Niveibacterium microcysteis: one gene and its partner. Each later gene encodes a partner of the first gene's protein in a complex. Links are inferred from orthologs where the notes say so. Each region holds a gene or a part of one and is shown on either strand. Other genes may lie near its edges. The genes, in order: fliM and cheY.

Region 1 (9,943 bases):
GCTGCGTTCACCTGCTCGATGCGCCCCTGCGCATCAAGTAGCACGACGCCGGCGGGCAGCGCCGCGAGCAGCCCGGTCAGGCGCTCGTTCAGGCGTTCAACCTGGCGTTCCAGCCCGGAATAGGCCTGTGTGAGCTGTGCGGAGGCCTCCGAGAACTGGCGGAAGGCCTCGGCGAGCTGTGCGGCATCGAGCGGCGGCTGGATCGTCTCTTGCATGATCTGGTTGAGCGTCTCGGACCCTTTTTCCGGCCCTGCTCGCAGATTAATGGCAGGCGACCGGCAACAAGCGGCGAATAGGCGGCAAAAACTGCCGCTTAAACGGACTTTGCACTTGCGGCAGCGGCAAGACAATGCACCCATCCAGAAAAGGGCCTTTGCGCCCAAGAGGTCAAGATCATGGCCGAAGCCGAACTGACTGCCGACCAGCCCGCGCCGCCCACATCGCCGCTTGAGCTGATCCGCGACAACTTCAACCGCCTCACCGCGCGCCAGAAAATTGCCGGTGCAGCGGCGATTGCCGTTTCGATCGCACTGCTCACCGGCGTCTGGCTGTGGAGCAAGCAACCGAACTACGCGGTGCTGTTCTCCGGGCTGGCCGAGAAGGACGGCGGCGCCATCATTACGGCGCTGCAGGCGCAGAACGTGCCGTTCAAGGTCACCGACAACGGTTCGGCGATCCTGGTGCCGGCGCAGCAAGCCGCGGAATTGCGCCTGCGCATGGCCAGCCAGGGCCTGCCGAAAGGCGGTTCGGTTGGCTTTGAGCTGATGGAAGGCAACCGCATCGGCATTTCGCAGTTCCTCGAACAGGTTAACTACCAGCGCGCCCTCGAAGGCGAACTGGGCCGCACCATCGGCTCGATCAATGCGGTGCAGAACGCGCGTGTGCATCTGGCGATTCCGAAACAGACCGCCTTCCTGCGCGATGAGCAGAAGCCCTCGGCCTCAGTCGTGCTCACGCTGCATGCTGGTCGCGCGCTGGACAACGGCCAGATCGCCGGCATCGTCAATCTGATCTCGGCATCGGTGCCGCAACTGACCGCCTCGGCCGTCAGCGTCATCGATCAGAACGGCAACCTGCTGACGACCAAGGCCGACCCAAGCGGGCTCGATGCCACGCAGATCAAGTATGTACGCGAACTCGAAGATCGCTTCGTGCGCCGCATCGAGAGCATCCTGGAACCGATCGTTGGTCAGGCCAACCTGCGCGCCCAGGTCACCGCGGACGTGGATTTCGATCAGCAGGAACAGACGGCGGAAAGCTACAAGCCGAATCCGAGCCCCAACCAGGCGATCCGCAGCCAGCAGCTCTCGGATAACACCACGATGCAGCCGGCGCCGGCCGGCGTGCCTGGCGCGCTGAGCAACCAACCGCCTGTGCCGGCGACTGCGCCGATCACGACGCCCGCCGCCCCGGGCACACCGGGTGCCGCCAACCAGGCGCAGCCGCTTTCGTCGAGCAAGAACTCGACGACAAACTACGAACTCGACAAGACGGTGCAGCACACCAAGCGCGCGCTGGGCCAGGTTCGTCGCCTCTCGGTCGCGGTGGTCGTGAACCACCGCAGCGAGCGCGACGCCAAAGGCAACGTTCGCACCGTGCCGCTGTCTGAAGCCGAGATGAAGCAGGTCAACGACCTCGTGCGCGAAGCTGTCGGTTACAACGAAACACGCGGCGACACGGTCAACGTGGCCAATGCGCCCTTCACCGAATCGCTGCGCAAGGGCGACGAAGTGCCGTGGTGGAAGGATCCGGAACTGCGCGCGATGGCGCTGGATCTGGCACGCTGGCTCCTGTTGGGCCTGGTTGCAGCCTTCCTGTGGCTGCGCGTGCTGCGGCCGCTGGTCCGTACCGTCGCACCGCCGCCGGTGGTGGCCGAAGGCGCCGAAGCAGGCGAAGAAGGCGGCGAAGAAGAGGAGGAAGGCTACGTGGTCACGCTCAACGAGCAAGGCGAAGTGCCGGACGACCAGTTGCTGCCGCCGGAAGTGCGGATGGAAGAGATCGCGCGCATGAGCTTCGATCGCAAGATCGCGAAGGTGCGCGAGATCGCGGTGAAGAATCCGAAGGTGATCGCAACGCTGATGAAGGAATGGATGGGGAGCCAGCCGAATGAGCGACGCTGAAGAGGGAATCAACAAGGCCGCGTTGCTCCTGCTCACGCTGGGGCCGGACGAGGCGGCGGACATCCTCAAGCACATGTCGCCGCGTGAGGTGCAGAAGCTGGGCCTCGCAATGACCCGGCTGACGCCGCAAGGCCGCGAAGTGATCGAGGCCTTGATCAACGAGGTTGCGATCTACGCCGCGAAGAGTTCGCCGGTGCAGGCCGATGACGAGAAGATCCGCATCATGCTGACCAAGGCACTCGGCGACGAGCGCGCCGCCAACCTGCTCTCGCGCGTGCTGCAGGGCTCGGACACGGCGGGTATCGAGTCGCTCAAGTGGATGGATGCGGCGACTGCGGCTGACCTGATCAAGAACGAACACCCGCAGATCATCGCGACGATCCTGGTGCACCTTGAGTTCGACCACGCTGGCGAGATCCTCAAGCATTTCTCCGAGCGCCAACGCAACGACGTGCTGCTGCGCATCGCAACGCTCGACGGTGTGCAGCCGACTGCGCTGAAGGAACTGAACGAAGCACTCACCCGCGTGCTGTCGGGCTCGACGCAGCTGAAGAAGACGTCGATCGGCGGTGTACGCCATGCGGCGGACATCCTCAACTTTGTCGGCAGTGCGGCGGAGACCGCGATCCTCGACAACGTGCGCGAGTACGACCCGGATCTGGCCCAGCGCATCCTCGACGAAATGTTCGTCTTCGATAACCTGATGGACGTCGACGACCGCGGCATCCAGACGATTCTGCGCGAAGTGCAGTCCGACCAGCTGGTCATCGCACTCAAGGGCGCCAACCCGGAGATGCGCGAGAAGGTGTTCAAGAACATGTCGCAACGTGCGGCGGAAATGCTGCGCGAGGACCTGGAATCGAAGGGCCCAGTTCGCCTCTCGGAGGTCGAAGCCTCGCAGAAGGAAATCCTCAAAATCGCCCGCCGCCTTGCCGAGGAAGGCCAGATCGTCATCGGCGGCAAGGGTGGCGACGACTTCGTCTAAGGCGGAACCGCATAAGCCATGGCAAACGAACTCGTCATCCGCGCCAATCAGGCCACCGGCGCCTACCGCCGCGTGCAGTTCGAGGATTTTGCGGCGCCGCAGGTTCTCGACGAGCCCGAACCAGCGATCGACATGGCGTCAGCGCCGGAGCCCGTCGCCGAGCCGATCATCGAACCGGAGCCGGAGCTTCCCACCGGCCCGATCGAGATCGCACCCGGCGTCCACTTGCCGACGGCCGATGAGGTCGACCAGATTCATCAGGAAGCCTACAAGGCCGGCTACGACATCGGTTACGAAGAAGGCAGCGCACGCGGGCGACTGGAGGCCGCTGAACTGCACCAGTTGCTGGGTCAGTTCAAGGACACGCTTGATCATCTCGACGAGTCGATCGGCGCGGAGATCCTTGCGCTGTCGCTTGAAGTGGCGCGTTTGGTAGTGCGGGAGCAGATCAAGCAAAGGCCCGAGAGCCTGCTGGTCGTGATTCGCGAAGCGCTGGCGCAGTTGCCGCAGCAGCATGCGGTGCTGCATGTGAATTCGGCGGACGATGCGCTGGTACGGCAATACCTCGGCGAACAGCACGCCCACGCGGGTCACCGCATCGTGGAGGACGACTCGGTCGAGCGCGGTGGCTGCCGCATCGAAGTTGCAGGCACGCTGCTCGACGCAACGGTCGCAACGCGCTGGCGCCGGGTGGTCGAGAACCTCTCGCGCGAACATCCGTGGGAGGATGAGTGATGCCGCGCCTCGCCGACTCCTGGCGTGATTATCTGGAAGACTGCCGCAAGATGGCGGCGGTCGCCTCCCCCTACCAGGTCGCCGGCCGCCTGACACGGATCAACGGCCTCGTCATGGAGGCCTCGGGGCTGAAGCTACCACTTGGGTCCGGTTGCCGAATCCTGATCCCGGGCGGCGGGTCGGTGGAAGCCGAAGTCGTCGGCTTTACGGGCGACAAGCTGTACATGATGCCGACCGACGATGTGTTCGGCCTCGCGCCCGGCGCGCAAGTGGTACCCAACGATCCGGCACAGCCCAAGCTGAGCACCTCAGAACGCGTCGAACCCCGGCGCCGCGCGTCGGACCGGGCGAAGCATCTGCCGGTGGGCAATGAACTGCTCGGCCGCGTCGTCGACGGCGCCGGCCGGCCGCTCGATGGTCTCGGGCCGCTCGAAGTGAAGCACACCCGTTCGCTGCAGAGCCGGCCGTTCAACCCGCTGCTCCGCGCCCCGATAGCAGCAAGTCTCGACGTCGGAATCCGCACCATCAACGCGCTGCTGACGATCGGGCGTGGTCAGCGGATGGGTCTGTTCGCAGGCTCTGGCGTCGGCAAATCGGTGCTGATCGGCATGATGGCGCGCTACACCGAGGCCGAAGTCATCGTCGTCGGGCTGATTGGCGAACGGGGCCGCGAGGTCAAGGAGTTCATCGAGCAGAACCTCGGGCCAGAGGGGCGCGCGCGCTCGGTTGTCGTGGCCGCACCGGCAGACACCAGTCCGCTGATGCGGCTGCAAGGGGCGGCCTATGCCACCACGGTGGCAGAACACTTCCGCGATCAGGGCAAGCAAGTGCTCCTGATCATGGACTCGCTGACCCGCTACGCGATGGCACAACGCGAAATCGCGCTGGCGATCGGCGAACCGCCTGTGACGCGCGGCTACCCGCCGTCGGTCTTCGCGCGCTTGCCGGCGTTGGTCGAGCGCGCCGGTAACGGGCCAGAGGGGGGCGGGTCCATCACGGCCTTCTACACCGTGCTGGCCGAAGGCGACGACCAGCAGGATCCGATTGCCGACTCGGCCCGCGCGATCCTCGACGGCCACATCGTGTTGTCCCGCGCACTGGCGGATCAAGGGCACTACCCCGCGATCGACATGGAGCAGTCCATTTCGCGGGCGATGCACAACCTCATCAAGCCTTCGCATTTCGAGCTGGTAAGGCGCTTCAAGCAACTGTTCTCGCGCTATCAGCGCTCGCGCGACCTGATCGCCGTCGGTGCCTATCAAGCCGGGTCGGATGTGCTGCTCGACGAGGCTGTGCGCGCCTATCCGCAGTTGGAAGCCTTCCTCCAGCAAGGCATCAACGAGCGCGCCGGCTATGAGCAAAGCCTGGCTGCCCTGCACACGCTGTTCGGTGTCGAAACCTGATCGCCCGTGATAGCCGGATCAGGTCAAACCGATGCGTGCTTTTGCGCGCGCGGCCTTGTCGGCGTATATATTGAAAGCCGGCACCCCGCCGGATTCGCTGCATCCCGCGCATGTCCAACGCACTGCAAACGCTGATCGAACTTGCCCAGAGCCGCATGGACGATGCGGCCAAGCGCCTTGGCGCACTGCTCGCAAGCGGCCAGGCGCATGAGCAGAAGCTCGAAATCCTCGTCCAGTACCGCGAGGAGTACCACAACCGCTTCCGCGCCGCCGCGCAGACCGGCATCTCGCCCGAAGCCTGGCGCAACTACTCCACCTTCATTGCAAAGCTCGACGAAGCGGTGTTCGAGCAGGAACAGATCGTCGCGCGCGCCCGCGAGCAGGTCGTGGCCGGCAAGCAAGCCTGGGTGGACGAACGCAACCGCAAGAAGGCCTTTGACACCCTCGCCACACGCCAGCAAGCAGTTGCCCTTCGCAAGGAATCGCGGGCCGAACAACGCATTACCGACGAGCATTCGGCCAAGCTCTTTCGAACCAAGCAGGAAGAAGCCCAGGACGATTCCGACAGTACACCGGGCAACGGCTCGATCACGCCCGAAGGGCCCGCGGACCCGACCTGAGCCGCTGGCACGCGCCTTGCTGAAAGCTGGCTGACACAGCCGGCGGCAACCGCCCCGAGGAGCAGAACATGCCAGCAATGAACGTGAGCCCAAGCCCAATGCCCGCCCCGGTGAGCAACACCGCGCCGGCGCAGGCGAATCTGCCGGCAAATGCCGCCGAATCAAGCACCGACAACGGCAAGCCGGCGAACTTCGCCAATGCGCTGGATGGCGCCAAAGCCAAGACGCAAAAGGCGGAGAGCGACAAGGCGAGCGACCGCTCAGACACCGATGCGACGGCGGCCACCGACGATCCGGCGCGGCTCGCGCAAATCGCCGCTGCATTGCTTTCGTCTTTAGCACCGTCGTCAGCCAGTCAAACTGTCGACTCTTCTAACCAGCCCGCGCTTACCGAGGCGGCAGCGAACGGGGTCATAACGTCCGTGGAAGGGCGCTTTCTTCCGCGGCAGAACCAAGTACCAAGCAACGAGGATTCAGTCACACGCGTGAATAGGCTCTCTGGTTCTCCAGGATCAGCGACAGCCGTTGACAGTTTGCCGCTGGACGGCAAAGCGCTGCCGGCTGCGGCAGTTCCTGCCGCGCAAGGCAGCAATGGCGAAACCTCGGCTGACACATCGGACAAGGCCGCTGCGGCGAATGCACTTTTGGCCCAGACCAGCAATCGCACGGCCGCGACAGCGAGCGACGAAAAGCCCAACCCCGCCTTGACCGCGCTTGGCGATTCGGCCAAGCAGCCCATCGCAGCGGTTGTCGCGGAAGCAAGCGGCAAAGCGGCGCAAACCAAGGCTGTCATCGTGGACACGGCAGCTCAGGCAAGTGCCCCGACGCAACCGACGGTGTCACCTTGGGCGGATACGCTCGCCAACCGTACGGCGGAGGCCGCACGCACCGAAGCCCCGCAGTTCCCTGTCCGCACGCCGGTTTCGCAAAGCGGCTGGGCAGACGACGTGGGCAACCGAATGGTGTGGATGGCCGGCAAGGAACTTGGCCGCGCGGAGTTGATCCTCACGCCGCCACACTTGGGCCGCGTCGAGATCACGCTGAACGTAAACGGCGACCAGACCACGGCGCATTTCGTTACTGCTACGCCAGCAGCACGCGAGGCGATCGAACAATCGATCCCACGACTGCGCGAATTGATGACCGACGCTGGGCTCAACCTGGGCCAGGTCAACGTGAGTGCGAACGGCACCAACGATCCGTCGCAGGAACAACGCAGCTGGGGTGGCCCCCAACGCGGCGCGCGCCAGGTCGCGGCGGACGACACGGCCGAGGTTGTAGGCTTGGCCCGCCCGGCCTGGTCGCAGTCAGGCCGCGGCATGGTTGATACGTTTGCCTGAATTACCGGTCCGGAAGGCCTCAGTTCGGCGCTTTGATGGCCGTAGACAGAGGGAATAATCATCCCTAGCGGTACCTCAGTCCGGAAACACTCAGGTACCGTCAGGCCTCACCGACTGATCGAGAAGGATTTCTGTAATGTCCAGCAAGCCCGCCAAACCTGCAGCCGAAGGCGAAGCCGCCCCGAAGAAGAGCAAGAAGATGCTGATCATCATCGTCGCGGCGGTGGTGGGGCTCGCGCTTGCCGGAGGCGGTGCTTTCCTCCTGCTGGGCAAGAAGAAGAAGGCTGCGGCCGAAGGTGAAGAAGCTCAAGCCGACGAGGAAAAACCCGCTGCCCATGCCGATCCGAAGGCACCGCCGGTGTTCGTGCCGCTGGAACCCTTCGTCGTAAACCTGCAGCCGGAAAACGGCGAGCAGTACCTGCAGGTGGTGCTCTCGTTCCGCGTGGCGGACACACACACCGGCGACCAGATCAAGCTGCTGATGCCCGAAATTCGCCATCGCATCCTGATGCTGCTGTCGGGCAAGAAAGCGTCCGAGATCGCCAACCCCGAAGGGCGCGAGGCCCTCGCCGCGGAGATCCGTACGGAGGCGAACACCTCGCTGGGCTATGAGCCGCCCAAGAAGAAGAAAAAAGGCGCTGATCACGACGAGGGCGGGCCGATCGTGTCCGTGCTCTTTACTTCTTTCATCGTCCAGTAAGGACAATACGGGACAGACCGGGACTCGACCATGGCTCAAGACTTTCTCTCGCAGGAAGAGGTCGATGCGCTACTCCGTGGCGTCACCGGTGAAACCGATGAAGTCGACCAGGGCGACACCGACACCAGCGGCATACGCAACTACAACCTTGCGACGCAGGAACGGATTGTTCGTGGGCGCATGCCCACGATGGAGCTCATCAACGAGCGCTTTGCGCGCAACCTGCGCATCGGGCTTTTCAACTACATGCACCGCAACACCGAAGTATCGGTGGGGCCGATCAAGGTGCAGAAGTACAGCGAGTTCGTACGCAACCTGGTGGTGCCGACCAACCTGAACCTGATCATGGTGAAGCCGCTGCGCGGCACCGGCCTGATCGTGTTCGATCCGAACCTGGTGTTCCTCGTGGTGGACAACATGTTCGGCGGCGACGGACGCTTCCACACCCGGGTTGAAGGGCGCGATTTCACTGCGACCGAACAGCGCATCATCCGCGGCTTGTTGCAGGTGGTATTCAGCGAGATGGAAAAGGCCTGGGCGCCGGTGTTCGGCATCCAGTTCGAGTACGTCCGCTCGGAGATGAACCCGCAGTTCGCCAATATCGCGACGCCAAGCGAGATCGTGGTGTCGATGAACTTCGCGCTGGAATTCGGCGGCACGCAGGCGGACATGCACCTGTGCCTGCCCTACTCCACCGTCGAACCGATCCGCGATCTGCTCTACAGCACGATGCAGTCTGACCACCTCACGCAAGACAAGCGGTGGGTTGGCCTGATGACGAAGCAGATCCAGAGCATCGAGCTCGACCTCACGGTGGACCTCGCGAAGACAACGGTCAGGCTCCGCGACGTCGTGCAATTCAAGGTGGGCGACATCATTCCGCTCGACATACCGGAGCTGGTGCAGGGCCATGTGGATGGCGTACCGGCTTTCGAGGGCAAACACGGCATCAGCCACGGCTATCACGCCGTGAGAATCGAACGGCTGGTGCCGCCGGAGGACCGCGAGATCAACCTGATCGCGGCCAAACTGGGAGGCCATGATGGCTGAAGACGAACAAATCAGTGAAGACGACTGGGCAGCCGCAATGCAGGAGCAGGCGGTTGCGGATGCGGCGATGGCCGAACCGCCACCGCCAGAGCCCGCTCGTGCCGCATTTCCGGAATTCGGCGCAGGAGAAAAACCGACGTCGATGAACGACTTCGACATGATTCTGGACATCCCAGTCCAGATCACCGTCGAACTCGGTCGCACGAAACTCTCGATCCGCAACTTGCTGCAGTTGGCCCACGGCTCGGTTGTCGAACTCGATGCGCTGGCGGGCGAACCGATGGATGTGCTGGTCAACGGCACGTTGATCGCGCAGGGCGAAGTGGTCGTGGTCAACGACAAGTTCGGTATCCGTCTCACCGACATCATCACGCCGTCGGAGCGCATGCGTAAGGTTCGCGGCCTCTGACGGTCAGCAAGCAGTCCTGTCCATGATGGGTGCTGGCACGATCTGAACGCCGGCGAACACCCAGGCCAACGGAAAGCGCGCCCGCCAAGCATCGGAATAGGGCCCGCTTTCCCGCGCTAATCCGCGGGCCGGCAATTCTTGCCGGCCGCAAAATGGCATCGCATATCCAGCCGGTGATACCGCGATGTCCAAACCTTCAAGCCTGTCTCTTCCCGCGTTGCTCGCAGCCCTGCTTGCGCCCGCTTCGGCGTCCGCCGCAGTCGCCGATGCAGGTGGCAGTCTGCTGTCGATGCTGTTCGGGCTCGCCGTGGTACTTGCCAGCCTCTACGGCCTGCTGCATGTCGTCAAACGGCTTCAGGCGCGTAGCGGCAGCGGCCAGGCAACGCTGCGCATCATCGGAGGCACCGCGGTCGGGCCACGCGAGCGCGTCGTCTTGGTCGAACTGGGCGAAAAGGTTCTGGTGCTGGGCGTTGCGCCCGGTCGCATCACCGCACTGCAGACACTCGACACCGCCGAGGTCCCTCGCAGTGCGCCGCCTGCCCCGATCGAGGGTGACTTCCAGCGCAAGCTTGCATCCCTGC
Region 2 (10,006 bases), 640 kb from region 1 along the record:
GATGCCGGAAATGGATGGCTACATCCTGACGAAGAAGATCAAGTCGGACCCACGTTTCGAGGGGATACCCATCCTCATGCATTCCTCGCTGTCGGGCATGTCGAACCAGGCGCTCGGCAAATCAGTGGGTGTGGATGCCTACGTTTCCAAGTTTGAGCCGCACCGGCTGGCTGACTCGCTGTTGAAGTACATCGACGGCGACCAGGACATGCTCTGAGGGGAACCGAAATGGACCAGGCACAAAGCAATCTGCTCGATTCGGTTGATGCGCGTACCAAGCTCGCCGGTTCCAACCGGATGGAGATCCTGCTGTTTTCGCTCGGCACGACCGAAACCTTCGGCATCAACGTGTTCAAGGTGCGCGAAGTCTCGAAAACGCCGTTCATCACCAAGGCACCGAATATGCCTGCCGGGGTGGAGGGCCTGATTTCGCTCCGCGGCAACGTCATTCCCGTACTCTCGCTGGGTCGCATCCTTGGCTTGAATGGCCCCGAAGCGGGTCTGGGCGGCTCGATGATGGTGACCGAGTACAGCAAGCGAACGCTCGGGTTCCTCGTCAGCGATGTCGACCGCATCATCCGGGTTGAATGGGACAAGGTTCGCCAGCCGGAGAACGTCTCATCGTCGGCGGTCAGCTTCATCACCGCGATCACCGAACTGCCGGACGGCCGTCTGGTGTCGATCCTGGACGTCGAGACGATCCTCGCGCAAACCTTCGGCGAAGCGCCGATCGGGCAGATCGCCCCGCTTGGAAAAGACGTCGAATCGAACATCTTCTTCGTCGATGACTCGTCGGTTGCTCGCAAGAAGATTGTCGAGGTGCTCGACAAGCTTGGCGTACGCCACAAGCACGCGATGAACGGTTTTGAGGCTTGGACCCGGCTCGAAGGCATGGCCTCCCATGCGCAACTGCAGAAGCGCCGCCTTGCCGATGAACTGAGCCTGATTCTGGTTGACGCGGAAATGCCGGAAATGGACGGCTACGTGCTGACCCGCAATATCAAGAGCGACGTTCGTTTTGAGGGGATCCCGGTGGTCATGCACTCGTCCCTCTCCTCGGAAGCGAATCGAGCAATGGGCAAGTCAGTCGGTGTCGATGCGTATGTGGCAAAGTTCGATGCTGAGGTGCTCGCCGAGACGCTGCGCCCATATCTGATGAAGTCGCACAGGGAATAACCCCGGAGAAAAATATGTCCGATCCCAAGATGAAATTCCTCGTGGTTGATGACTTTTCGACGATGCGTCGCATCGTCCGCAACCTGTTGAAGGAATTGGGCTACACAAACGTCGATGAGGCGGAAGACGGCGCCGTTGCCTTGCAGAAACTGCAAGGCGGTGGATTCGACTTCGTCGTCACCGACTGGAACATGCCCAACATGACCGGCATTGAGTTGCTGCAAGCGATCCGCTCGAGTTCTGCGCTGAAGGATCTGCCCGTTCTGATGATCACGGCAGAGGCCAAGAAGGAAAACATCATCATGGCTGCGCAGGCCGGTGCGAGTGGCTACATCGTGAAGCCTTTCACCGCGGCGACCCTGTCCGAAAAGATGGGGAAGATCTTCGAAAAAATGGGCAAGGCGGGCTAATCCGCGACATGCGTGGTGTGCGGCGCGGCTTTCTTTGCGCTGCGCATTCGGTGTGAAAGACCAACAGGAGCCGGAAATGGCAAAACGGCCAGCGAATGACGGATCAGGTGACAACGACGAACTGCAGGAGCTGTTCGACAGCATCGCGAGCGAGGCCGCAGCGCCCCGTCCGCCTGCCGACGAAGGCGACAGCGACGAATTGCAGCATCTCTTCGACGATGTAGCGTCGAAGTTCAATGCGGGCGGGCAGGACGTTCTTGAGGGCGAGGCGCGCGAGGTACCGGCGGAGCCCTTGACACCGGAGGAGCGCCAGGAATCGGTCTTCACGAAGATCGGCCAGATGACGCGGATGCTGCACGACACCTTGCGCGAGCTGGGTTACGACCGGATGCTGGAGGAAACTGCACGCCAGATCCCCGACGCACGCCAGCGCCTTTCCTACATCGCGACGATGACCGAGCAGGCTGCGAGCCGCGTGCTCAACGCGACCGACATCGCGCAGCCGATCCAGGATCGGCAGGAAGACATGTCGCGTCAGCTGCGCGAACGCTGGGACAAGCTCTACGCGAAGGAGCTGTCGGTCGAAGAGTTCAAGGTCCTTGCTCAGGAGACCCGCGGCTTCCTTGGTCAGGTCGCCGACGACAGCAAACTGGTCAATGAACAGTTGCTCGAAATCATGATGGCGCAGGACTTCCAGGATCTGACCGGTCAGGTGATCAAGAAGATCGTCGACATGGCTGCAGTACTGGAAGAGGGCCTGGTGAACGTGCTGCTGCAGGTGGTGCCGGAGAACAAGCGCTCGTCGGCCAGCGAAGGCCTGCTGAATGGCCCGGTGGTCAGCAGCGAAGGGCGCGAGGATGTCGTGACGAACCAGGAGCAGGTGGACGATCTGCTCGAAAGCCTGGGCTTCTGACAGCGTTGCATGACCGACTTAGAGCCGGACTGGCGTAAGACATCGGTGATTCGGAGCGAGCTATGAGCGATTTTGCGGGGATGGAAGATCTCCTTCAGGACTTCCTGATCGAAGCGGGTGATCTGCTATCAGGCGTCGACAACAAGCTTGTCGATCTTGAGCGCACGCCGAACGACACCGGTTTGCTCAACGAGATCTTCCGCGGCTTCCACACGATCAAGGGTGGTGCCGGGTTCCTCAATGCGACCGAGCTGGTGACCTTGTGCCACCTGACCGAGAACCTGTTCGACAAGTTGCGTAACGCGGAACTCGCGATTACGCCGGATGCGATGGACGTCATCCTCGCCGCGACCGGCGCGGTGCGCGACATGTTCAACGAGCTTGAGCGCGGCCAGCAGCCATCCGCTGCGGACCCGCATTTGATCTCGCAGCTGAAGCTGGCGATTGCTGGGAATCTGGTTGGCGGTGCGGCCAAACCAGCCGCTCCGGCGCCGGCACCGGCTCCCGCGCCGAAGGCCGAGACAGCCTTGGTTCCGGTGGCGCCGGTGGTTGTGCACCATCCGGTTGGCGACGACGGCATCGACTGGTATGCGCTTTACGAAGCCGTGACTGGCGTGCCCTCGTCAGCAGTGGCCCCGGCCGCCGCGCCGGCCGCTGTTGTTACTGTTGCAGATCCTTCGCACGACCTCGACGGCAAATCTGCCGACGAGATCATCAAGGCCGCAATCGGGCGACGTGCCAGCGACAAGCCGGGCTATAGCGGGCCGACTGGCCGGCGCGAGGTTGAGCGCACTCGCGACAACTCGATCCGCGTGGATACTTCTCGCCTCGATCAGGTTTTGAACCTGTCCGGTGAAATCGGGCTCACCAAGAACCGGCTCAACGCACTGCGTTCTGACATTCTGAACGGCCGCAGCGACTCGGAAACGCTGCACGCGTTGGACGTGGCAGTGAGCCAGCTCGATCTGCTGGTTTCTGATCTGCAGAACGCGGTCATGAAGACGCGCATGCAGCCGATCGGCCGTTTGTTCCAGAAATATCCGCGAATCGCCCGCGATCTGGCCCGCAGCCTCGGAAAGGATGTTGAGCTGATGCTCAGCGGCGAGGAAACGGAAATCGACAAAACGATGATCGAGGATCTCTCCGATCCGATCATCCACCTGATCCGCAACGCGGTTGATCACGGTGTCGAGCCGACGCACGAACGTCTCGCGGCAGGGAAATCGGACAAGTCCGTAGTGCGCCTTGAGGCGCGTCAGGAAGGCGACCACATTGTCATCATCGTCGCAGACGATGGGCGTGGCATGAACGCCGAGCGGCTGCGCGCCAAAGCGTTGGAGAAAGGCCTCATCACTGATGAAGAGGCCAACACCATGGATGAACGTCAGAGCTACAACCTGATCTTCCTCCCCGGCTTCTCCACCGCATCGGCTGTGTCGGACGTGTCCGGGCGTGGCGTTGGCATGGATGTGGTGAAGACGAATATCCAGAAGCTCAACGGCACGATCGATATCCGCTCGACGCAAGGCAAGGGCACGACCTTCATCATTTCGCTGCCGCTTACTCTGGCAATTCTGCCGGTGCTTGTGGTGCGCCTTGCGGAGCAGCCTTTCGCCGTGCCCCTGTCGATGGTGCGCGAGATCCTGCCGATCGAAGCACAGCATGTGCAGGAGGTTGGTGGCCGCGCGACGATGGTGGTGCGTGGCGAAGTGCTGCCGATCTACACGCTATCTGGCCTGCTGGGCTGGCCGCAGGAGCACGTCGCCGAGTACGGCGTACTCATGCAGACGGCCGAGCGCAACTACGTGCTGGCGATCGACTCGTTCGCGGGCCGGGAAGACGCGGTGATCAAGTCGCTTGATGCCTTCCGTCCGAAGGGCGTGGCGGGCGTGACGACGCTGTCGAACGGGCAGATCGTGCTCATTCTCGATATGAAAGAGCTACTCGGCAGCTCGTCGGATCAAGGCGGCACGACCCGAAAGGCGCTGTTGCGGGATCGTTTGCCGGTCGCCGCATGACGGATCGCTTGTCAGGGTTTTGAACCGTCGGGCCCACCTTGGTGGGCCCGTCCTTTTTGTGGTGCTTGGTGCACGATTGGCTGTTGGTTCTGTGCGGCGCAGGGCGTAGGATGACATTCCATCCCGTCGTCGGAGCCATCGCCATGACCGACACCGAATTTCGTCATCTCAAGGTTTTGGCGCAGACCGACGTTGCCGGCTTCGTGGCGGCAAGGCGAGAGTTGATCGAGCGCATGATCAGTGGCACTGATCCCGAGCGCCAGGCCAAGCTTTGGCAGTTGCAGGATGAGATAGAGCTGATGCGCGCCACGACACCGAACGCCGATCAGGTGACACAGCGGCTTGCCCAGATGATTTCAGAGCGGCTTGATGCCCTTGACCTTGCCTTCTCGCGGCTGCCTACGGCCGCGGAACCTATCGGCGAGACGGTCAATACGGCGCACGGGGCCAAGCATCAGATGTGACCGCTGTTGCCGAGCGGCAGCGTGGCGATACGGTCGCCACGTTAATTCCAATCAGCGGATATTGGTTTCGGCCGAGCGCAATTCAGGCTGGTCTACGACCCGACGGGCGCCGTTGAAGCGCGTGCGCCAGTAGTCGTCAGACATGCTCTCCACGCGCACCTTGCCGCCAGCCGACGGCGAATGGAGAAAGCGGTTGTCGCCAAGGTAAATGCCGACGTGTGAGAAGGTACGACGCATGGTGTTGAAGAACACCAGATCGCCCGGCTTGAGCTCGGAAGGATTGATCCGCTCGCCGGTATTGGCCATTTCCTTGGCCGTACGGGGCAGATTCAGACCGAGCGCATCCATGAACACGCGGCGAACCAAGCCACTGCAGTCAAATCCGGTCTCGGCCGAGTTGCCACCGAAACGGTAGCGGATACCAAGGTATTGAAGGCCGGAATTCATCAGGTCACCGGCGCCGCGCGATGCGCGATCGAGGAGCGACTCCGAGTGCGCCACAATCGACTCTGAGGTCAATGCAGCCGGCGCACCCGGAACGTGCTCCGGCGGCTCCGCGGCAAGCGCTTGTCCGGCAAAGATCGCCAGACATGCAATACAGAGTGTTGTTTTTATGCGCATCACGCGACTATAACTTGGCAGGTGTGACCGGTAAACCCTTGATTTTGTGTTGACGTGTACCTAGATGTTACCGTTGGTCGCGGATTGCCGGCTAAATCAAGGCATTCCGTTGGAATACCCATAAAATCCCGCCCATTGTCTCGCCGCCTGGGTCCCCCGCCATGAAGGTGTTTTCTTACCTGCTATTTCTCGGCTTCGTTGTGCTTGGTGTCTGGTCTGTACGCCGCTGCATGCGCGCGATCCAGGTATCACGCATGCATGCGTCGTCGAGGGAAGAGCAGTTCCTCCTCGCCGCATCGGCCGACCTCGGTGGACCGAACAAAGCGCCGGATGCCGCGCCGAATACCGTGCAGCCTCCCAAGACGAATAAGGCAAGTCCGATGGAAACGGAACTGCTTGCACGGGAAGAGCGGCTTGTTTACCTGCTCTTGAAGGTTGCGCTCCCCGAATTTGAAGTGCTGACCCACGTTAGCAGCGCAAAGCTCTTGCCCCGCGGGGAGCATCTTGGGCTGGCTGTGCTGGACTTCGTTGTTTGCCGAAAGGACTTCCGGCCTGTGGCCGTCGTGGTCCTCGACCGAGCAGGTGAGCCGTCACATCCGGCTCGCTCGCGTGCCCTGGCGGAACTGGCGGGCACGGGCGTGAAGCTCGCCCACTGGCGGGTGGAGCAATTGCCTGGCCGCACGGCGGTTCGCAATTGGGTGCTGGACGATGCCGTCCCCGGTGAGCGTCGCTTCGCTGCCTAAGTGATCTGAGGGCGACGAAGGGGCTTATTCGTCCCGCGCGTCTTTGTACCGCTGATCGAGGCGATTCATGGCCCAAGTGTGCACGCCCACAATCGCCAGGTAGATCAACAGCGCGCCCTGCGCTGCGAAATAAAAGCCAAGCGGAAACCCGAGAAATTCCCATTCGTTCAAGCGCTCGGGCATGAAGCTGGTTACCAGCGTTACAACAAACCATACCGCCAGTAGCGCCAGCGTCAGCGCGAGCGTGCGCCTCCAATGGCGCCGCGCCGCGGCGGAGTCCGGGCGCGGCGCGTCACTCACAGAACTTCCCCTGCCCAGTCGGCAAGCCGCGAGCGCTCGCCTCGCTGCAAGGTGATATGGCCGCTATGAGCCCAGCCCTTGAAGCGATCCACCACGTAGGTCAGGCCTGAGCTCCCCTCGGTCAGATACGGCGTATCGATCTGCGCGATGTTGCCGAGGCAGACCACCTTGGTGCCTGGGCCGGCACGTGTGATCAGCGTCTTCATCTGTTTGGGCGTTAGGTTCTGCGCTTCGTCGATGATCAGGAATTTGTTGATGAAGGTGCGACCCCGCATGAAGTTGAGGCTCTTAATCTTGATCCGGGTACGGATGAGATCGCGTGTCGCGGCGCGCCCCCATTCGCCACCATAGTGGCCACCCTCTTCGGCGTTGCCGTTGAGCACATCAAGGTTGTCCTCGAGCGCGCCCATCCATGGCGCCATCTTTTCTTCCTCGGTGCCAGGTAGAAAACCAATGTCCTCACCAACCGGCACGGTCACGCGCGTCATGATGATTTCGCTGTAGCGCTTGGTTTCCAGCACCTGAGTCAGGCTCGCCGCGAGCGTGAGCAGCGTCTTGCCAGTGCCAGCCTGGCCGAGCAGCGAGACGAAATCTACGTCCGGGTTCATCAGCAGATTCAGCGCGAAATTCTGTTCCCGGTTTCGTGCCGTGATGCCCCAGACGTTGTTCTTCTGATGCGAGAAGTCGATCAGCGTTTCAAGGACGACGGTCGGCCCAGTCCTTTCCTTTACCAGTGCGTAGAGCGGCCGTTCGCCTTCCTGATACACAAATTCGTTGACGACCAACTCCGCGGAAAGCGGACCACGCAGCTTGTAAAACGTGCGGCCGTTCTCCTTCCACGACTCCATGTCCTTGCCATGCGTATCCCAGAAATCCGCGGGCAACTCTCTGACGCCGGTGTAGAGCAGGTCGGTGTCTTCCAGGACTTTGTCGTTGAAGTAGTCCTGTGCATCGAGCCCCATAGCGCGGGCTTTGATGCGCATGTTGATGTCTTTCGACACCAGGATGACTGGCCGCTTCGGGAACTTGGTCGCCAAGTAATGAACGACCGCCAGAATCTGGTTGTCGGCCTTGGCTGTCGGTACGTTCACCGGCAGTTGGATCGGAATCGCCTCGGTTTGCAGGAAAAGGCGGCCGGTTGCGAGTTCTCGCGACGGTTCCGTCAGTTCGATGCCGGTCTCGATGCCGTCGGGTGCGGAGGTCACGATGTCATCCATCATGCGGCTCGCTTGGCGCGCGTTGCGCGCCACCTCGGACATGCCTTTTTTGTGGGCGTCGAGTTCTTCCAGTGTCTGAATGGGAATGAAGATGTCGTGTTCTTCGAACCGGTATAGACAGTTCGGGTCGTGCATTAAGACGTTGGTGTCTAGCACGAAGAGCTTCGTCTTGGCGGCTGTGCTGGCTGGCTGGCGTTTTGCGTTCATGAGCTAGAGCTTCCGCGTAAGTTCGAAAGACAGAAGGGGTCAGAGCGACGTGACGAAGTCGAGCACTTCCTGCGCGTGACCGGGAACCTTGACGCCGCGCCACTCGCGGCAGATCTCTCCTTTCGCATTGATGACGAAGGTGCTGCGTTCGATGCCGCGGACCTGCTTGCCGTACATGTTCTTCAGCTTCATGACGCCAAACGCCTCACACAGCGTCTCGTCCGGGTCGGACAGCAGGTCGAACGGGAATTCTTTCTTGCTCTTGAAATTCTCATGCGACTTGATGCTGTCGCGTGAAACCCCAAGAACCATGGCGCCACGCTTCACGAACTCATCGTGCAGGTCGCGAAAGTTCTCGCCCTCGGTTGTGCAGCCGGGCGTGTTGTCTTTGGGGTAGAAGTAGAGCACCACTGTGTGACCGGCAAGATCAGCGAGACTGATCGTCTTGCCGCCGGTCGCGGGGAGGGAGAATTCGGGCGCTTTCGATCCTGTCATCGCGGTCTCCATGGGTGGATTCCGCACCAGAGTAGCCGAGCCGGATCGTGCCCCGCAAATGGCCGAAAAACGTATGTCGCTAAGCTGCTGATTCAATGATCATTGCCGCGATCACCTTACGGCCCTCCGCGGCGAGGATATTGTAGGTCCGACATGCTGCCGCGGTGTCCATGATCTCGAAACCACGCTGCGCGTCGATCAAAGGCCTGAGCATTTGGGGCGACGGAAAGCGCTGCCGCTGGCCGGTGCCAATCAGGGTAATGACTGCCTCGTGGTCTGCGAGGGCGGCAAAGTCGTCAATCGTGAGCGATTCGAAGCGATCCTTGCCCCACGCGGTGTCCAGCAGCTGGGGGCCGACAACCAGGCTCGCTGTATATCGCTGACCGTTGATGGCGATGAAGCCCGCTCCGTGCGCAGTCACGACGTTGGTTCCAGCCGACAGATCGAGGTTGAGTTTCATCGTTTGTTGCACCGCGATTGCGGCAGTGGTGAGGCTTGGCTACGATTATAACCTTTTGATTTGCCGCGCCTTGGCGTTCAGTCGAGGGCGGATGACGCTTGGAGAAGACTATGACTGCGGGAAATCTGTTGCGGATTACGGGCGAACACGGACTTGAGCCGGTGGCCGCCGCCCGCGCCGCGCGCCCGCTTCACAAGTCGGCGAAGCTCTCCAACGTGTGCTACGACATCCGCGGCCCGGTGTTGGCGCGTGCACGGCAAATGGAGGAAGAGGGGCAGAAGATCATCAAGCTGAACATTGGCAATCTTGCCCCGTTCGGCCTGCTGCCCCCTGATGAGATCGTGCAGGACATGATCCGTAACCTGCCGGACGCCGCGGGTTACACCGATTCCAAGGGTCTGTTCGCGCCGCGCAAGGCGATCGTGCATTACACGCAGGAAAAGGCCATCACTGGTGTCACGGTGGACGACGTGTACATCGGTAATGGCGCGTCTGAACTGATTGTAATGAGCATGCAGGCGCTCCTGAACTCAGGTGACGAGGTGCTCCTGCCGGCGCCCGACTACCCGCTCTATACCGCCGCGGTGAGCCTGTCGGGTGGTACGCCGCGGCATTACCTGTGTGATGAGGCATCGGGTTGGCTGCCTGACCTCGACGATATCCGCCGCAAGATCACGCCCAACACCAAGGGCATCGTGGTGATCAATCCGAATAACCCGACGGGGGCGCTGTATCCGGTTGAAACGCTGCAAGCCATTGTCGACATCGCCCGCGAGCATGGCCTGATCGTGTTCGCCGATGAGATCTACGACAAGACGCTCTTTGACGGCGAAGTACATACCAGCATCGCGTCACTGGCCGACGATGTGCTCTTCGTGACCTTCAACGGCCTCTCGAAGAACTACCGTTCCTGCGGCTATCGTGCCGGCTGGATGGTCGTATCGGGCGACAAGCGCCGTGCGGGGGACTATATCGAGGGGCT

The links.
Region 2: the proteins of fliM (region 1) and cheY are in contact, whole or in part, in a crystal structure (PDB 1F4V), measured with the Escherichia coli proteins. The link is inferred for Niveibacterium microcysteis from one-to-one orthologs.

The regions. Positions count from the first base shown.
Region 1 is NZ_CP071060.1:2,021,429-2,031,371, reverse strand. The notes cover bases 7,119-9,943. They hold fliM (flagellar motor switch protein FliM), read left to right. Parts: upstream 7,119-7,933; coding sequence 7,934-8,953; downstream 8,954-9,943. Other genes in these bases: fliO (flagellar biosynthetic protein FliO), read left to right, coding at 9,547-9,943; fliN (flagellar motor switch protein FliN), read left to right, coding at 8,946-9,362; JY500_RS09225 (flagellar basal body-associated protein FliL), read left to right, coding at 7,340-7,903; JY500_RS09230 (flagellar hook-length control protein FliK), read left to right, coding at 7,119-7,203. Outside these bases: JY500_RS09260 (sensor histidine kinase), read right to left, coding at 1-215; flagellar basal-body MS-ring/collar protein FliF, read left to right, coding at 396-2,120; flagellar motor switch protein FliG, read left to right, coding at 2,107-3,105; JY500_RS09245 (FliH/SctL family protein), read left to right, coding at 3,124-3,840; flagellar protein export ATPase FliI, read left to right, coding at 3,840-5,243; flagellar export protein FliJ, read left to right, coding at 5,354-5,863; more of JY500_RS09230, read left to right, coding at 5,932-7,118. UniProt on the Escherichia coli protein: FliM is one of three proteins (FliG, FliN, FliM) that forms the rotor-mounted switch complex (C ring), located at the base of the basal body.
Region 2 is NZ_CP071060.1:2,650,363-2,660,368, reverse strand. Bases 1-2,888 are described here. They hold cheY (chemotaxis response regulator CheY), read left to right. Parts: upstream 1-1,190; coding sequence 1,191-1,586; downstream 1,587-2,888. Other genes in these bases: JY500_RS12080 (chemotaxis protein CheA), read left to right, coding at 2,562-2,888; cheZ (protein phosphatase CheZ), read left to right, coding at 1,663-2,499; JY500_RS12095 (chemotaxis protein), read left to right, coding at 229-1,176; JY500_RS12100 (chemotaxis protein), read left to right, coding at 1-217. Also shown: more of JY500_RS12080, read left to right, coding at 2,889-4,517; JY500_RS12075 (DUF3135 domain-containing protein), read left to right, coding at 4,661-4,981; JY500_RS12070 (C40 family peptidase), read right to left, coding at 5,033-5,428; JY500_RS12065 (hypothetical protein), read left to right, coding at 5,764-6,345; JY500_RS12060 (DUF4212 domain-containing protein), read right to left, coding at 6,370-6,645; JY500_RS12055 (PhoH family protein), read right to left, coding at 6,642-8,069; JY500_RS12050 (peroxiredoxin), read right to left, coding at 8,109-8,564; JY500_RS12045 (Mth938-like domain-containing protein), read right to left, coding at 8,644-9,024; JY500_RS12040 (pyridoxal phosphate-dependent aminotransferase), read left to right, coding at 9,135-10,006. UniProt on the Escherichia coli protein: Involved in the transmission of sensory signals from the chemoreceptors to the flagellar motors.